4 regions of the Bradyrhizobium sp. USDA 4510 genome follow, and region 1 is predicted to be linked to each of the others. Evidence: riboswitches for the same ligand, from Rfam matches in the RefSeq annotation. Region 1 holds a riboswitch; each other region holds the start of a gene.
What was found. Region 1 has a riboswitch for cobalamin ahead of ACVMDN_RS11075 (DUF1636 family protein). Riboswitches for the same ligand answer to the same signal wherever they lie in the genome.

Region 1 (4,282 bases):
AGCGCATCTTCGGCCGGAAGCTCGCCGGCGCGGACGAACCAGGGCAGCACGCCAAATCCGCGCCAGACGGTGCGCTCTTCGATCAAGCGATAGCCGTCATCGAACAATGTCGGATCGCCGCGGAATTTGTTGATGACAAAGCCCTGGATCATCGCCGCATCGTCAGGGTCGATCACCGTCTTGATGCCGACGAGCTGCGCGATCACGCCGCCGCGGTCGATGTCGCCGACCAGCACCACTGGCACGTCGGCTTTGCGCGCAAAACCCATATTGGCGATATCGGACTTGCGTAAGTTAACCTCGGCGGGACTGCCGGCGCCCTCGACCAGCACCAGATCGGCGCGCTGCTTCAGGCGCGCAAAACTCTCCAGCACCGCGCCCATCAGCGATGGTTTCATGCCGGCATATTCGCGCGCGCGTGCGGTGGCGATCCGTTTGCCGTGCACGATGACCTGGGCGCCGACATCGGTCTCGGGCTTCAGCAGCACCGGGTTCATGTCGGTGTGCGGCTCGACGCCGGCGGCGAGCGCCTGCAACGCCTGTGCGCGGCCGATCTCGCCGCCATCGACGGTCACCGCGGCGTTGTTCGACATGTTCTGCGGCTTGAACGGCAGCACGCGCAGGCCGCGCCGTCTCGCGGCGCGGGCGAGGCCGGCGACGATGAGCGATTTGCCCACGTCCGAGCCGGCTCCCTGGATCATCAATGCGCGCGCCATCGTGATGCCCGTCAGAACTCGACGCCCGGCTGGGCCTTGATGCCGGAGCGGAACGGATGCTTTACCAGCGTCATCTCGGTGACGAGATCGGCAATCTCGATCAGCTCCTCCTTGGCGTTGCGCCCGGTGAGCACGACATGGGTCATCGGCGGCTTCGACGTGGTCAGGAAGTCGACGACATCGGCGATCGCAAGGTAATCGTAGCGTAGCGCGATGTTGATCTCGTCGAGCACGACCATGCGCAGGCTCGGGTCTGCGATCAGCTGCTTGGCCTTTTTCCAGCCGGCTTGCGCTGCCGCGATGTCGCGGGCGCGATCCTGCGTCTCCCAGGTAAAGCCTTCGCCCATTGCGTGGAATTGACAGAGATCGCCGAAATGCCCGGTGAGCAGGCGGCGCTCGCCGGTATCCCAGGCGCCCTTGATGAACTGCACCACGGCGCAGGGAAAGCCGTGCGCCACACAGCGCACGATCATGCCGAACGCGGAGGACGATTTTCCTTTGCCGGCGCCGGTATGAACGATGATCAGGCCCTTTTCACCGCTCTTGGTCGCCATGATGCGGTCGCGGGCGGCCTTCTTTTTCGCCATCTTGTCCGCGTGGCGCGCATCCGGCGAAAGATCGGTGCCGACGGCGCCGTCTTCAGCGCCCTTTCCATCAGAAGTCATCACATTCCTTCGGCTTGACAAGTGCGAGGCTTGGACGAATGGTGGTCCTGCGTTGGTTCCTGTCCTACGACAGGCGAAGAGGGAATGCGATAGGGCTCCGCTAAATCGGGCCCGAAGCGCAGCCGCCCCCGCGACCGTGACCGGAGAGATGCCCAAGCCACTGATTCCATACGGAGTCGGGAAGGTGGGCATCGAAGGGTAAAACCTGCTCCGCAAGCCGGGAGACCTGCCAACGCAGCATGTTGTGAAACCGGCGGACGGGGTGTTCCGCGACGGGGAACGAACCTGTCCAAAATCGGTTCGTGTGCCTCATCGCTTCCCGCTGTCAATCCAGGAAGGGCGATGAGCGTTACACTTCATGTCTGCATCACCTGCCGCGCCGGCCAGACGCCGGCGGAAGGTGAGCTCGCGCCCGGTGCACGCCTGCATGCCGCGCTTGTCGAGGCCGGCGTGCCTGATGACGTCAATCTGGTTCCCGTCGCATGCCTGTCGGCCTGCAGCCAGGGTTGCTCGGTCGCGCTCAGCGCGCCGGGGCGCTGGTCCTATGTCTACGGCCGACTGTCCGCTGATAATGCCGCGGATGTGATCGCCGGTGCCTCCGCCTATGCGGCGGCGCCCGACGGCATCGTGCCGTGGCGCAGCCGTCCGGAAATCTTCCGCAAGCAATCGCTCGCCCGCATTCCACCTCTTCCCGTCGTGCCGGAGGCCGCAGAATGACCACGCTCGCCAAAATTCCGGTCACCGTCGTGACCGGCTTTCTCGGCTCCGGCAAGACGACGCTGATCCAGCATCTGATCCGCAATGCCAACGGCAAGAAGCTCGCGGTGCTGGTCAACGAATTCGGCAGCGAAGGCGTCGACGGCGACATCCTGAAGTCGTGCGCCGACGCCAATTGTCCGGCCGAGAACATCGTCGAACTCGCCAATGGCTGTATCTGCTGCACCGTCGCCGACGATTTCATCCCGGCGATGGAGCAGTTGCTGGCGCGGAACGTGAAGCCCGATCACATCGTGATCGAAACTTCCGGGCTCGCGCTGCCGAAGCCGCTGCTGAAAGCGTTCGACTGGCCGGAGATCCGTTCGCGGATCACGGTCGACGGCGTGATCGCGCTCGCCGACGCCGAGGCCGTCGCCGCCGGCCGTTTTGCGCCTGATCCGGCCGCGGTGGATGCGCAGCGTGCGGCGGACGACAATCTCGACCACGAGACGCCGCTGTCGGAAGTGTTCGAGGACCAGATCGCATGTGCCGATATCGTGCTGCTGACCAAGGCGGACCTCGCGGGGGCGGAGGGGATCAAGGCAGCGAAAGAGGTGATCGCGGCCGAGATGCCGCGCGAGGTGCCGATGTTGCCCGTCGTCGACGGCACGATCGACGCGCGCGTAATCCTCGGGCTCGGGGCGGCGGCGGAAAGCGATCTCGCGGCGCGGCCGTCGCATCACGATGGCGAGGAGGAACACGAGCACGACGATTTCAATTCCGTCGTGATCGATCTTCCGGAAGTTTCGGATGTCGACGCGCTGGTCGCCTCGATCAAGGGGCTGGCGCGCGAGCAGAACGTGCTGCGCGCCAAGGGCTACATCGCGGTCGAAGGCAAGCCGATGCGGCTGTTGGTGCAATCGGTCGGCGAGCGGGTGCGGCATCAGTTCGACATGCCCTGGGGCGCCCGGGCGCGGCAGTCGAAGCTCGTCGTGATCGGCGAACATGCCGACATCGATGAAGCCGCGATCAGGGCACGGCTTGGTGTCTGATGCACGTCGTCTTCCGCGAGAGCCGCGGCCTTGAGGAGACCGCGACGCCAAGGGACCTCGGCCAGGATCCGGCCGATCTCGTGGTGTTGTCGTTTTCCGACAGCGATCTTGCTGCCTTCGCGGCCGGCTGGCGGCGCGGCCGTGCTGCGCTGCCGTCGCTGCGGCTCGCCAATCTCGCGGAGCTGCGCCATCCGCTGTCGGTCGATACCTATATCGAGCGGACGCTCTCGCACGCCCGCGGCATTCTGGTGCGGCTGATCGGCGGCGAGCCCTATTGGTCATACGGGCTGGCCGCGGTGCATCGGCTGGCGAAGGAGCGCGGCATTGCCCTGGTGGTGCTGCCGGCGGATGGCCGCGACGATCTGCGGCTCGATGAATTCTCGACCTTGCCGGTCTCGACGCTGCGCCGTCTGAAGGTGCTGTGCGACAAGGGCGGCCCGGTTGCCGCGCAGGCCGTGATCGCGCAACTGGCGCTGGCGTCCGGACTCTATGCCGGGCCGGTGGTCGGCGAGATCGATCTTCCCGAGATCGGCGTCTACGATTCCCGGCGCGGTGCCATCACGGCGTTGCCGGCACCGGACGGCCGGCCGCGCGTGCTGGTGACGTTCTATCGTTCCTACCTCGCGGCAGGCGATACGGCGCCGGTCGATGCATTGATCGATGCATTGCGTGAGAGGGGCTTTGATGCCCACGGTGTGTTCGTCACCTCGCTGAAGGCGGCGGGCGTGGCCGATTGGCTGCGCGCTCAGTTTGCGCAATGCGCTCCAGCGGCGATCGTCAATGCGACCGCGTTTTCCGCGGCCGGTGACGACGGCACGACGCCGTTCGACGCTGCATCATGCCCGGTGTTCCAGGTCGCGCTGTCGACCGCGCGGCGCGAGGATTGGGCCTTGTCGCTCCGCGGGCTCTCGCCCGGCGATCTCGCGATGCATGTGGTGCTGCCGGAGGTCGACGGCCGCCTGTTCACAGGGGTCGTGAGCTTCAAATCGCCTGGTGAGCGCGATCTTGAGCTGCAATTCGCGCATCTTGCGCATCGACCGGATGCCGAGCGCGTCGCTGCAGTTGCCGCACGCGTGGCCGCCTGGCATCGGCTTGCCAGCAAGCCGGCACAGGAGAAGCGGCTCGCGCTGGTGCTCTCGAACTATCCCGGCCG
Region 2 (4,282 bases), 1.2 Mb from region 1:
GGCTCCCAATCTTGTCCTTCGCTTTTCTCGAAAGCGATGACGCCGTTGCGAGTAAAATAATGGGGCCCTGGGATCTTGCAGTTCACCAAAAGCAGAACGCGCCAAAGATCACCCTTTTTCGTCGGTTTGTCATTCGGTTTCGCCGCGTAATCCACCGCAACGGGCTCAATGATATGGCACCGGCCGTGCCGCAGAAGATTGCCGAGCTTGCCTTGTGCGGTCGTTACGAAGTTGAAGTTAACAGGATCGTGCAGAAAGCGAAGATTTGCGTCCCTTTCGCCATCGGTGACCTCACTGGCGATCAACGAGAGCGCAAAGGCGCGCCAGCCCAATTCAATCGGCTTGGCATATGGCGACGCAAGTCTGATCGTTCCGTCGGTCGCGATCTTCCAAGTGATTGCGTACTGTTCGTCTGATTTGTTGTCTTGGTGCCTGGTCCACGAAAAGTACACATACTCTGTTCGGTCAATTGCTTCAGCGACTCCCCACGACCGAGGGACGAAGTGAGCCACCTTCGAGACCTTGGAGATGATTTGTTCTATAGTCTCGCCGTCTTGCGCTCGCCACGTTGACTTGACCCTTTCGACAGGCGCGCTGTCGTTGGCGCGAACGTTGCTGTTTGTCGCTGCCAGCCCGGCCAGGCAGATCAGCGATCGACCGAGACAGAACCAAAGCACGCGCGTTCCAGACATTCTCTTCATTGCTGCCGGCCTATCTGGTTCTCATCCACGCGTCAATTCCAAAGCGGACAATCTTCGACGTGCTCTACGAGATCGCTAGAAGTTAGCGGCAACGTGACGCGAGCACCTGCTGATGTCCCGCGCAAGCAGGCGCTGTCCCTCGATGTCACGCGCCGCTAACTTCAGTGGTCAGCCAAAGCTTCAACTTGCAATGCTGGACCAGCCCAGGAGGAGAAGCCTGGGCAAGCGAGGACTTGCATTCTTCGTGCCAGGCAATAGCAGGCAGTTCGCACCAGATTTGTGCCGCCTTTGTCGACTTCCCGACCTGCGCACCTTATTTATGTTGCCATTAAGCCTATTCGCAGCGACTTTCGTGGCTCATTCCTGTCACGCACTGGATCTCCGAGCAGCGCAGTTTTGAAAGCCTCGCTGCCAGAAGCCAGACGACAATTGAGTGCAGGTTTGCCGCCATCGAACCGGTGTGGTCCGGGTTCGTTGCCGCTGCTGCCAAGGTCGAGAGTGCCTCAACCGGTTGTGCAAGGCGCTTTATGGCCACAACGAGGCGAAGCCGCCCATCAGCGGCGAGCGATTAGGAATTGGCGCTCGCAAGTTCAAAAGTCAGGCAGACGATGGGACGACGACATTCGCCGCTCGCGTGATGGCCCGCTTCGTGACCGGCGTCTATCAGTTCGTCGCCGTAGTCAACATTTGGAAGAGCCGCGCTTCCATGCAGTCGTACCGACCGGGCAAGAAGGCCAAGCCCCTCGGGTTGAGCTAGCTTCGGCTTGAACTGCTCAAAACGTTCGAGAGCATCTGTCTGACGGCCGGGTTCATAAGTGGCCTTGCTATCCACCCGAACAGGCCGACCGCAAAGACGGCAGCAGCAAAGACGCCGAGGGCACTCCAAACAGCCATTTTCATTGCGAGCTACTCTTTTCGTTGGTGATTCACTATGCTTGCTTTTCGCAGTATCGCCAAAAAACGTCCGCATGGCGCCTACCAGGATTGGTCGTAGATCAACATGCTCGCTGAGTATGCCGGCGGATTTAGCGTATAGCGCGCCTATTCACACTGGTTGTTGGTGGAGAAAGGGGGACTTATCGAAGGGTGCTCGATGAATGTTTGAAAGCTGGATCGCGTGAAGAGCGTCCTGTCTCGGCACCGTGACCTTCATCGCCCAGGCCGCATTCGTCTCTTCCATGATCTGACACGCGGTCCGACGCCAACGCGCCTCGCAGATGGTCACCCCGATATCTGTGATTGGAGAGTGGCTTCAACGTCGCGATCAAGAGTGGCCGTGCATCGTCAACACGTAGGAGACGTCGCAGCATCAATTTGAGAGGTTGACGGCGGAGTTGTCTTGCCGATAATCCAAGTCGTCGAGGTGCTCCGGTTCCTGCTTGATCCGGAGCTAAGAGGGAAGCCGGTGATGCCGGCGCTGCCCCCGCAACTGTGAGCGGCGAGCCGCTGTCCAACAGAGTCACTGAAGCCTGCGCGGCTTCGGGAAGGCCGGACAGTGGCGATGACCCGCGAGCCAGGAGACCTGCCCCGACAATATGTTCGTCCACGGGCGGGGTGTCCCGGTGGTGCGCCAAGCAGCCGTCGCTCGCGCGACGTCTCCTGCCTGCGTCCGCCATGGCCTTTGCCCCCAACATGGGTTAACGCTATGTCTCTTCTCTCGCTTCCGGTTGCCACGCTCGGAACGCCGCGCATCGGTCCAAGACGCGAGCTTAAACTCGCGCTCGAAAGCTATTGGGCCGGAAGAATCAGCGAACAGCAATTGCTCGAGGACGCAGCCGGCCTACGTGCGGCGAACTGGGCGCGCCAGAAATCCCTCGGTGTCACCATCATTCCGTCGAACGATTTCTCGCTATACGATCAGGTGCTCGACACCAGTGTCATGGTCGGCGCCATCCCGGAAGTCTATGCCTCGAAAGCCGAGCCTGCTTCTCTCAAGACGTATTTCGCCATGGCACGCGGTTCACAAAGCGGCAGTCAGGATGCGAGTTGCGGTCACGGACCTCGCGGCTATGGCGCACCCGCGCAGGAGATGACCAAGTGGTTCGATACCAACTACCACTACATGGTTCCGGAATTTCATCGGGGGCAGACTTTCAGACTCTCCTCTCGCAAGCCTATCGAGGAGTATGAGGAAGCCAAGGCCCTTGGCTTTCAGACGCGCCCTGTCCTGATCGGTCCGGCCACTTTCTTGAAGCTAGGCAAGAGTGCGGATCCCGCGATCCAGCCACTGTCACTCCTGGATGACCTGATACCGATCTATATCAAGGTTCTGCAGGAATTGGCCAAACGCGGAGCAGAATGGGTTCAATTTGACGAGCCCTGTATGGTCCTTGATCTGGATCAGGGGGCAAAAAAATCTTTGCTGCATGCCTATGACCGGCTCGCCAAGGAAGGGCCGGCCATCAAGATCATGGTTGCCAGCTATTTTGGCCACCTTGGCGACAATCTTCACACCGCCTTGCGCCTACCTGTTGCCGGCCTGCATGTCGATCTGGTTCGGGCGCCGGAGTTATTGGATCAGATCATTGCTGCCGGGCGAAGTGAACTCGTCATGTCACTCGGCGTGATAGACGGTCGCAATGTGTGGCGGACGAATTTGTCGGCGCTGCGCCAGCGGCTCGATCCCGCCATTGCGAAGCTCGGCAAGGATCGCGTACAGATCGCCCCATCCTGTTCGCTGCTTCACGTGCCGGTCGATGTTGAACTCGAAACGGAGCTTGCTTCCGATGTCAAGAGCTGGCTTGCGTTCTCGGTTCAGAAGATTCGCGAGCTTGCGACCTTGGCACGGGCACTCGCAGGCGATCAGGATGTTGCCGACGCTCTTGCGGAATCGGAGCGCGTTACCACCCGCCGCGGAACTTCCCCGAAGATCCGTGACGCCAATGTCGCCGTCCGGATGAGTGCGATCAATCAGACCATGCGACGGCGCGTCAGCCCATTTGCCAGCCGTGCCGAGATCCAACGCAAGCGCTTCAAACTGCCGGCGTTTCCGACCACGACGATCGGATCGTTTCCGCAGACCGCAGAGGTGCGTAATGCCCGCGCGGCGCACGCGAGAGGCTCGATGAGCGACGGGCAATACGACAAGTTTCTCAAGGAGGAGACTGCGCGTGTTGTCCGTTGGCAGGAGGACATTGGCCTGGACGTGCTCGTGCACGGCGAGTTTGAGCGCAATGACATGGTGCAGTACTTCGGCGAGCAACTCGCCGGCTTCGCATTTACCAAAAACGGCTGGGTACAATCCTATGGCTCGCGCTGCGTTCGGCCACCGATCCTGTTTGGCGACGTCTCGCGGCCGAAGCCGATCACCGTGGACTGGTGGCGCTACGCGCAATCACTAACCAACAAGCCGATGAAGGCGATGTTGACCGGACCGGTAACGATTTTGAACTGGTCGTTTGTTCGCGATGATATTCCCAGAAGCGAGGCCTGCCGCCAACTTGCGCTCGCGATCCGAGACGAAGTCAGGGATCTCGAGAATGCGGGTGCGACCATGATCCAGATCGACGAAGCAGCGCTGCGCGAGGGGTTGCCACCGCGTCGATCGGAGTGGGCGGCCTATCTCGACTGGGCCGGGGATT
Region 3 (4,282 bases), 5.0 Mb from region 1:
GATCGAGCGAGGCGGTCGGCTCGTCGGCGAGGATCACCGGCGCCTCCACCGCGAGCACCCGGGCCAGCGCGACGCGGCTGCGCTCGCCGCCGGAGAGTTCGGTGACGCGGCGATCGCTGAACTCAGTGACGTCGACCGCCTGCATCGCGCGCAGCACCGCCTCCATATCCGTCTGCGACAGCCGCGCCGGATCGGTCGCGCCGTGCGGATAGCGGCCGAGCGCGACGATGTCGCGCGCCGGCAGCGGCCAGTGCACCATGTGCCCCTGCGGCAGGTAGGCAAAACGTTTCGCACGCTCGCGCAGCGGCAGCGACGCCAGCGGATCGCCGCCGATCCGGATCTCGCCGCCCGACGGAATCAGCCCGGAGAGTGCGCGCAGCAGCGTGGTCTTGCCGGCGCCGTTCGGCCCGACCAGCGCGACCAGATGGCCCGATGGCAACGACAGCGAGACATCGTGCAGCACCTTGCGGCTGCCGAGCGAGGCATTGAGAGCGGCGGCGGAGAGCAGCGTCATGCCACGCCTCCGCCGAGCGCGCGGCGTTCGCGCATGATCAGATAGAGGAAGAACGGCACGCCGATGATCGAGGTCAGCACGCCGACCTTGATGTCGGAGGTCGAGGGAATGATGCGCACCGCGATGTCGGCCGCGAGCAGCAACGCCGAGCCGGTGAGCGCACTGGGCACCAAGAGCCGCGCCGGATCGTGACCGATCACGGGACGCATCAGATGCGGCGCAACCAGGCCGATGAAGCCGATCGTGCCGGTGACTGCGACCGCGCCGCCGACGCCAAGCGCCACGCCCGTGATCACGAAGAGCCGCAACCGCCCGACGTCGACGCCGAGGCTCTGCGCCGCCTCCTCGCCAAGCGTCAGCGCGCGGAAGGCGCTCGCCTGGCTGAGCAGGATGGCGGCGCCCGCGACGATGAAGGGCAGCGCCAGCGCCACGTGCTGGAAGCTGCGGTCCTCCAGCGAGCCGAGCAGCCAGAACGCGATCTCCAGCACCACAAACGGATTGCTCGAGAGATTCATCACCAGTGCGGTCGCGGCTCCCGCAAAGCTCGAGATCGCGAGCCCAGCGAGGATCAGGATCAACAGCCCGGCATTGCTGCCGGCGATCGCAAGCAGCGCGAACACCGAGCCGAAGGCGGCGATGATCGCCACCACCGGCAGCGCGTAGGAGCGCACATCGGCGAGGCCCAGCGCGATCACCAGCACCGCGCCGAACGCCGCCGATTGCGGCGCGCCGAATAGCGACGGCGAGGCCAGCGGATTGCGCAGCAGCCCTTGCAGCGCCGCACCGGACAGCCCGAGAATGCCGCCGATCGCAAATGCCAGGATGGTGCGCGGCAGGCGGATCTCGCGCACGATCACCTGCGCCACATCGCTGCCGCCGCCGAACAGCGCCTCGATCACCGCGAGCGGCGACAGCCGCACCGGCCCGATGCCGAGCGAGAGCACACACAGCAGGACCACGAGCGCGAGCAGCGCCGCCGTGGCGCCCCACCGGCGCCGCGCCGCGACCTCGGCCGCCAAGGCAAAATCCTGCGCGCTCATCGGATCCATGCTCTTACAGCGATCGCCGTGGCAGACAAGCGACACTCGACAAAAACCGTGGCCGCGCGGCCGCCGCCCGACTTCCGCCGGATTGACTTTGCTACCCGGCCGAACCCTAGATGAACATGACGGTTCTTTCATGAGATGAAAAGGGAATGCGGTACGGGGAAACTTCCCCAACGCCGCGGCTGCCCCCGCAACTGTATGCGGTGAATCCTTCGTCACAGGCCACTGGGAATCTCGGTCCTGGGAAGGCGACGAAGGGTAACGACCCGCGAGCCAGGAGACCTGCCGTCAGCCGTGGTCACACGCGATGCTGCCGGTCGGGGAGTACAGGCATGAGCTTCACCTGATGCTGTGAGCACGATGGTGAGACTGGTTCGCGGTGACGTGCCACTGACGTTGCCGAGGCCTTGCTTATGTTCTCCTTCCCTTTCCATCGGCGGCGCCGCGCGCTTCTGCTCGCGTCGACGATGATCGCGCCGGCGATCCTTGTCTCCGCAGCGCGGGCGCAGCAGGCACCCGCTCCCGATCAGCTGCCGGCGATCGAAGTCACCAAGCCGGGCGACCAGAACGTCACGCGCGCCAGGCCGGCCGCTGACGAAGCGCCGGCGCCGCGACGCCCGGCGCCGGGCACCTCGCAAGGCAACAATACAGGCAGCGGAGCCGGATCGGGCACGACAGGGACCGGCGTGGCCACCGGAACGGGCGGCACCGGCGGCCGCCAGTTCGCCGGCATTGTCGGCTCCTCCTCGGCCGTGATCACCGCCGACGACATCGCGCATTCGCCGGTGCAGTCGTTACCCGAGATCCTCGCGCAGGTGCCGGGCGTGCAGCTGCAAACGCCCTATGGCGGACCGAACGGCGCCAAGACGTCGGTCGACCTGCGCGGCTTCGGCGCATTCGCGACCGACAATACCCTTTTCCTGCTCAACGGCCGCCGCCTCAACGACGTCGACAAGGCCGGCTTCGACCTCACCACGATTCCGCTCGATTCGATCGAGCGCATCGAGATCACGCGCGGCAACAGCGGCGCGGTGCTCTACGGCGACAACGCGGTGGGCGGCGTCGTCAACATCATCACCAAGACCGGCGTCGGCGGCCCGCCGACGACGATGCGGGCCGAGGCCGGAGTTGGCTCGTTCAACACCCGCATGGCCGCGGTCTCCGCGGCGCTCAATTCCGGCCCGTGGTCCACCTCGTTCTACGGCAACGGCATCAAGTCGGACGGCTACCGCGTCAACAATGCGCTCGACCAGCGCAACGCCGTCGGCAACATCAACTACACGACGCCTGATCTCACCGCCTTCCTGACCGTCACCGGCAGCGACCAGAAGCTCGGCCTACCCGGCGGACGGCTGGTCGATCCGTCGATCGGCGTGAACGAGCTGCTCACCGATCGCCGCGGCGCCGCGACGCCCTTCGACTATGCCAACCAGCAGACCGCCAGCGTCACCGCCGGCTTCACCAAGACGCTGATGAACGGCGTCGACCTCATCGTCGACGGCGGCTGGCGGCAGCGCGAGACGCAGAGCGGCTTCTTCGGCACGGTGCCGACCATCAGCTTCGCCTCGACCTACAATGACGCCGCGCTGCAGACCTGGTCGCTGACGCCGCGGCTCAGCGTCAAGAATGTGATGCTGGGCGTGCCGTCGACGATCCTGACCGGCATCGACTATTACGATTCGAGCTTCCGCGAGGCGCGCGGCGCCTATCAGGGCGTCGACCCGTTCCACATCTACAATATCGAGCAGCAGAGCGTGGCCGGCTATTGGCAACATACGCTGGGCCTGTTGCCAACGACCGACATCTCCTACGGCGCGCGCGTCCAGAATACCAGCATCTCGGCGCGCGATCGCTACGACCCGAATGCGCCGTTCGCGTTCGACACGCAGGCGGCACCGCTCGACAGCAACGAGACGCAATACGCCCTGCATGTCGGCGCCGAGCATCGCCTGACCGACACCTTCTCGGTGTTCGGCCGCGCGGCACGCGCATTCCGCACGCCTGATGTCGACGAACGCGTCGCGTCGGGTCCGTCATTCGACCCGCTGACCTTCGCCCCGATCCCGCAGAATTTCCAGCTCAAGACCCAGACCTCGCAGGATGTCGAGGGCGGCTTTCGCGTCAGGACCAACCTGTTTCAGGTCCAGACCAGCGTCTATCTGATGGATCTCGAGAACGAAATCCATTTCAACCCGGTGCTGTTCTTCAACACCAACCTCGACCCCACCCGCCGCTATGGCTCGGAAACCAGTGCCTCGCTCAAGTTCAGCGATACGGTGACCCTGCGCGGCGGCATGGCGATCACCCGCGCGGTGTTCCGCGAAGGCATCTGGGCCGGCAACGACGTGCCGCTGGTGTCGCGCTACACCGGCAATCTCGGCGTCACCTGGAATATCTGGCAGAACTATCTGGTGTTCGACGCCACGGTGCGGGCCTGGAGTTCGCGCATCATGGACAACGATCAGGCCAACACCCAGAGCCGGATTCCCGGAAACGCCACCGCCGATATCAAGCTGAGCGGGCAAGTTGACCGCTTCTTCTGGTCACTGAGCGTGAACAACCTGTTCAACGCGCTCTATTACGACTACGCCATCGCGAGCACGTTCACCGAAGGCCGCTTCTCGGCCTATCCGCTGCCCGGCCGCACCTACATGGTAAAGGCCGGCGCGACGTTCTAGAGCGTGAACCGGTGGGGCGGGTCTGCCCCGCCGCACCGTCCCCG
Region 4 (4,282 bases), 2.0 Mb from region 1:
GAGACATTGGTGAGTCTCGATCGCAGTTTCTATGCAGCCTGGCCTGATGTCGGGTTGGCACGCTTTATCGGCCTCGATGTGTCGGCAGCGGCGGTCAGCTATGCGAAGAATGTTGGCCTTTTAGAGCAGGGCATTGTCGCTGACCTTGAAAAGGAGGCGCTATCGATGGACAGCGCGCGCATTCTCCGCTCCGTGGATGTTATCATGTCGACCGGATGCATCGGCTACGTTACCGAGAAGACGTTCGGCGAGATTCTCGATGCGGCAGAGAAGCAACCATGGATCATCTCCTTCGTGCTACGAATGTTCCCATTTGAATCGCTCGCCGCGACGTTCGCAAACCGTGGTCTTGTGACAGAACGTCTTGCCGGCGCAACGTTTATCCAGCGTCGCTTTCGCGATGCTGAAGAATTTGAGAGCTGTTTGGCCAGCTTGGCGGCCCTTGGCGTGGATGCCACCGGCCTCGAATCGGAAGGGCTGTTTCACGCCGATCTGATCTTGTCTCGCCCCGAGGCGGATGCGCGCGCCATGCCTTTGGAAGACATTGTCACTGTCGCCAGCGGCAGGGGACGGCCGATCGGACCCCGTTACGTTCATGTTGAAAGTAAGGAGGGCTTGCAGGTCGCGCTGGAGCCGTGACAGGCGTGGGACCACTGTGCAGCGCGATTCGGTTCGGGGCTGGATGCAAGGCCATTCCGGTCGACGGCGCGCCAGAGCCGATGTTGTTCGCCCGCGAGTGGATAACGAATTCGTCCAGATGCCATTGGTCGCGGCGAGCAGGAGCGCTGCGAATCAAATCAAGCGTCTGGCCGAATTGCTCCTCTACTGACGCGCCGTTTCTTAGATTCCATCAATGCGACGTGCGAGCCAGGAATTCCCTCGACCTTTGCGCAGGCTTGACGGAAACCGGTAATGCAGCCCAACGGCATATCCAATCACCTGCAGCAGAAGCCGACAGCGGCGACAAAGTCGTCCGGGCTTCGGTATGTTTTTGCGTTTCAATCTGGATCTCCCCAGTTGACGAATCCCGGCGAGTAGTGCCTATGTCTAGCCAGTCACGGTCTTCTGGCCCCAACATTTTGTAGGTCGGAAGCTAAGAGGGAACCCGGTGCGCCGAACGGCTACTCCGGGGCTGCCCCCGCAACTGTAAGCGGCGAGCGGTTGTCATCATGGTCACTGGCGCAGCACAGCGCCGGGAAGGCCGACAGCCGCGGCGACCCGCGAGCCAGGAGACCTGCCGCGACTGAACGAAAGTCCTCGGGCGGGGTGCCCCGTTGGGTCGCTTGCAGCCGGAGACGTTTGACCGGTTTCCTCGCAAGTCATCCGCGCAGTCCCCCCCGCCTAACATCGCGGGGTTGCCGATGTCGCCGTCTTACGATTTCGATCAGCATGGTCATCTCATTGAGGAGCCGGCGCGCGTGAGGTCGCAGCCATTGCAGGCAGAGCCCAGCGCGCCTGAGTTGTGTCTTGTGCCGCCGCCGTCGCCGGCCCCGCTGCCGTACCCCCTTGCGCCATCGCCAAAGCCGGCCGATCTCAAGCTCGATCGGACGCGCGACGACCTGTTGACGCCGTTCGGCAAGCTGACGCTGAGCGACCGTTATCTGCTCGCCGGCGAAATGATCCAGGACATGTTCGCGCGGGTGTCTTGCGCCTTCGCGGATGATGTTGCGCATGCCCAACGTCTCTACGATGCGATGTCTCGGCTGTGGTTCATGCCAGCCACACCGGTGCTCTCCAACGGCGGCACGACGCGCGGCCTGCCGATTTCCTGCTTCCTTAACTCGGTGTCGGACTCGCTCGAAGGCATCGTGGGCACCTGGAACGAGAACGTATGGCTTGCCTCTAACGGTGGCGGCATCGGCACCTACTGGGGCAATGTTCGCTCGATCGGCGAGCAGGTGAAGGGCGGCGTTACCTCAGGCATCATCCCGTTCATCCACGTCATGGACGGCCTGACGTTGGCGATCAGCCAGGGCTCGTTACGGCGCGGCTCGGCTGCGGTCTATCTCGATATCCACCATCCCGAGATCGAGGAGTTCCTCGAGATCCGCAAGGCGTCCGGCGACTTCAACCGCAAGAGTCTCAACCTGCATCACGGCATCAACGTCACCGATGAGTTCATGCGTGCCGTAGGCGCCGGCACTGCGTTCGCTCTGCGCAGTCCGAAGACCAAGGAGGTTATCCGCGAAATCGACGCCCGCCAGCTGTGGCAACGCATCCTGGAGAACCGGCTGCAGACGGGGGAGCCTTATCTCTTGTTCATCGATACAGTGAACCGCGCGCTCCCCAAGCACCAGCGCGAGCTCGGCCTCAAGGTCTCAACGTCCAACCTGTGCAGCGAAATTACCCTGCCGACCGGCATCGATCATCGCGACGAGGAGCGTACCGCCGTGTGCTGCCTGTCGTCGCTCAACCTCGAGACCTGGGACCAGTGGAACGAGGAGCCTGGCTTCATCGAGGACGTCATGCGCTTCCTCGACAACGTGCTGACCCACTTCATCACGGTGGCGCCGGGCGTCATGAAGCGTGCCCGCTACGCCGCCTTGCGTGAGCGTTCCGTCGGCCTTGGCGTCATGGGCTTCCACTCGTTCCTGCAGGCCAAGAGCATTCCGATGGAAAGCGTCGTGGCCAAGTCGTTCAATCTGAACATGTTCCGGAAAATCCGTCGCGATGCTGATGCGGCATCCGTGACGCTCGCGCGCGAGCGGGGGCCGTGCCCGGATGCCCTGGAACGAGGCGTGATGGCCCGCTTCAGCCATAAGATCGCGATCGCGCCGACCGCCTCGATAAGCATTATCTGCGGCGGCACCAGCGCTTGTGTAGAACCCATCCCGGCCAACATCTACACCCATAAGACCTTGTCCGGCGCCATCTCGGTGCGTAATCGGCATCTCGCCAAGCTGCTGGCCGCCAAGGGCGCCAATACTTCGGCGATCTGGCAGTCCATCATCGCCGCCGAGGGTTCGGTCGCCCATCTCGACATCCTCTCGGAAATCGAGAAAGCGGTCTTTCGCACCGCCTTCGAGATCGACCAGCGCTGGATCGTCGAACTTGCCGCCGACCGCGCCGCGTTCGTCTGCCAGAGCCAGTCGGTCAACCTCTATCTGCCGGCTGACGTCGATAAATGGGATCTTCACATGCTGCACTGGACGGCATGGAAGCGGGGGGTGAAGAGCCTCTACTACTGCCGTTCAAAATCTATTTCGCGCGCGGCGTTCGCCGGCGCCATCGCCGATGGCGACAAGGCTGCGCCCCCGCAACCATCGCAGCAGCGCACCGACTATGAGGAGTGCCTCGCATGTCAGTGATCGATCTCTCGTCCGTCGATCCGCGTACGCTGATCGGCAAGCAGCGCGTCGGCCTCCTCGACTCGACCGGCAGCTACGACGTTGATCGCTACGCCTGGGCTTACGAGTTCTGGAAGCGCCAGCAGCAGACCCATTGGATGGGGGAGGAGGTGCCGCTCGGCGCAGACCTCAAGGACTGGGCGTCGGACCGCGTCACCGACAACGAACGTGCGCTGCTCACCCAGATCTTCCGTTTCTTCACTCAATCGGACATCGAGGTCGGCGACAACTATCTTAAGCGCTACATCCCGATTTTCCAGCCGCTCACCGTCCAGATGATGATTGCAGCTTTCACCAACATGGAGACGGTCCACATCGATGCCTATGCGCTACTGCTCAAAACGCTCGGTATGCCCAAAACCGAGTTCGAGGCATTCCGCGGCTATGCCGAGATGCGCGCGAAGGCCGACTACATGCACGAGTTCGGCGTCGGCACCGTGGCCGATGTCGCCCGGACGTTGGCGATGTTCGGCGCCTTCACCGAAGGCATGGCGTTGTTCGCGAGCTTCGCGATGCTGCTCAACTTTCCGCGCCACAACAAGATGAACGGTATGGGACAGATCGTAAGCTGGTCAGTGCGCGACGAGAGCCTGCATTGTGAGGGCATCATAAAGCTGTTTCACGAATGGCACCGCGAAACTGGCGCGGTGACGCGCTCCGTCCGTGACGATATCATCGACGTCGCCAAGACCATGGTGAAGCTGGAGGAGAACTTCGTCGACCTCGCCTTTGGCCTCGGCGAGATCGAGGGTATGAATCCCGAGCAGATCCATGCCTACGTCCGCTACGTCGCCGACTGGCGACTGACCCAGCTGCGGATTGCCCCGGTATTCGGCTTCTTCGAGGCTAAGGAGGGCGGGTTCATCCGGCTCAAGGCACATCCGCTGCCATGGCTCGTGGAGATTCTCAACGGTGTCGAGCACGCCAATTTCTTC

Region 2: it holds a riboswitch for cobalamin, as region 1 does, so the genes downstream of both, metE (5-methyltetrahydropteroyltriglutamate--homocysteine S-methyltransferase) here and ACVMDN_RS11075 (DUF1636 family protein) in region 1, are expected to answer to the same signal.
Region 3: it holds a riboswitch for cobalamin, as region 1 does, so the genes downstream of both, ACVMDN_RS35220 (TonB-dependent receptor) here and ACVMDN_RS11075 (DUF1636 family protein) in region 1, are expected to answer to the same signal.
Region 4: it holds a riboswitch for cobalamin, as region 1 does, so the genes downstream of both, ACVMDN_RS02305 (ribonucleoside-diphosphate reductase subunit alpha) here and ACVMDN_RS11075 (DUF1636 family protein) in region 1, are expected to answer to the same signal.

The regions. Positions count from the first base shown of each region.
Region 1 is NZ_JBSSBT010000001.1:2,504,590-2,508,871, forward strand. It holds gene ACVMDN_RS11065 (cobyric acid synthase) at 1-716, opposite strand, end outside; gene cobO (cob(I)yrinic acid a,c-diamide adenosyltransferase) at 728-1,381, opposite strand; cobalamin riboswitch at 1,418-1,629, shown strand; gene ACVMDN_RS11075 (DUF1636 family protein) at 1,724-2,098, shown strand; gene cobW (cobalamin biosynthesis protein CobW) at 2,095-3,129, shown strand; gene cobN (cobaltochelatase subunit CobN) at 3,129-4,282, shown strand, end outside.
Region 2 is NZ_JBSSBT010000001.1:1,276,431-1,280,712, forward strand. It holds gene ACVMDN_RS05655 (nodulate formation efficiency C protein) at 1-701, opposite strand, end outside; gene ACVMDN_RS05660 (hypothetical protein) at 1,270-1,533, opposite strand; cobalamin riboswitch at 2,046-2,245, shown strand; gene metE (5-methyltetrahydropteroyltriglutamate--homocysteine S-methyltransferase) at 2,347-4,282, shown strand, end outside.
Region 3 is NZ_JBSSBT010000001.1:7,549,603-7,553,884, forward strand. It holds gene ACVMDN_RS35210 (ABC transporter ATP-binding protein) at 1-514, opposite strand, end outside; gene ACVMDN_RS35215 (FecCD family ABC transporter permease) at 511-1,554, opposite strand; cobalamin riboswitch at 1,667-1,864, shown strand; gene ACVMDN_RS35220 (TonB-dependent receptor) at 1,974-4,238, shown strand.
Region 4 is NZ_JBSSBT010000001.1:485,736-490,017, forward strand. It holds gene ACVMDN_RS02300 (class I SAM-dependent methyltransferase) at 1-639, shown strand, start outside; cobalamin riboswitch at 1,042-1,256, shown strand; gene ACVMDN_RS02305 (ribonucleoside-diphosphate reductase subunit alpha) at 1,419-3,308, shown strand; gene ACVMDN_RS02310 (ribonucleotide-diphosphate reductase subunit beta) at 3,299-4,282, shown strand, end outside.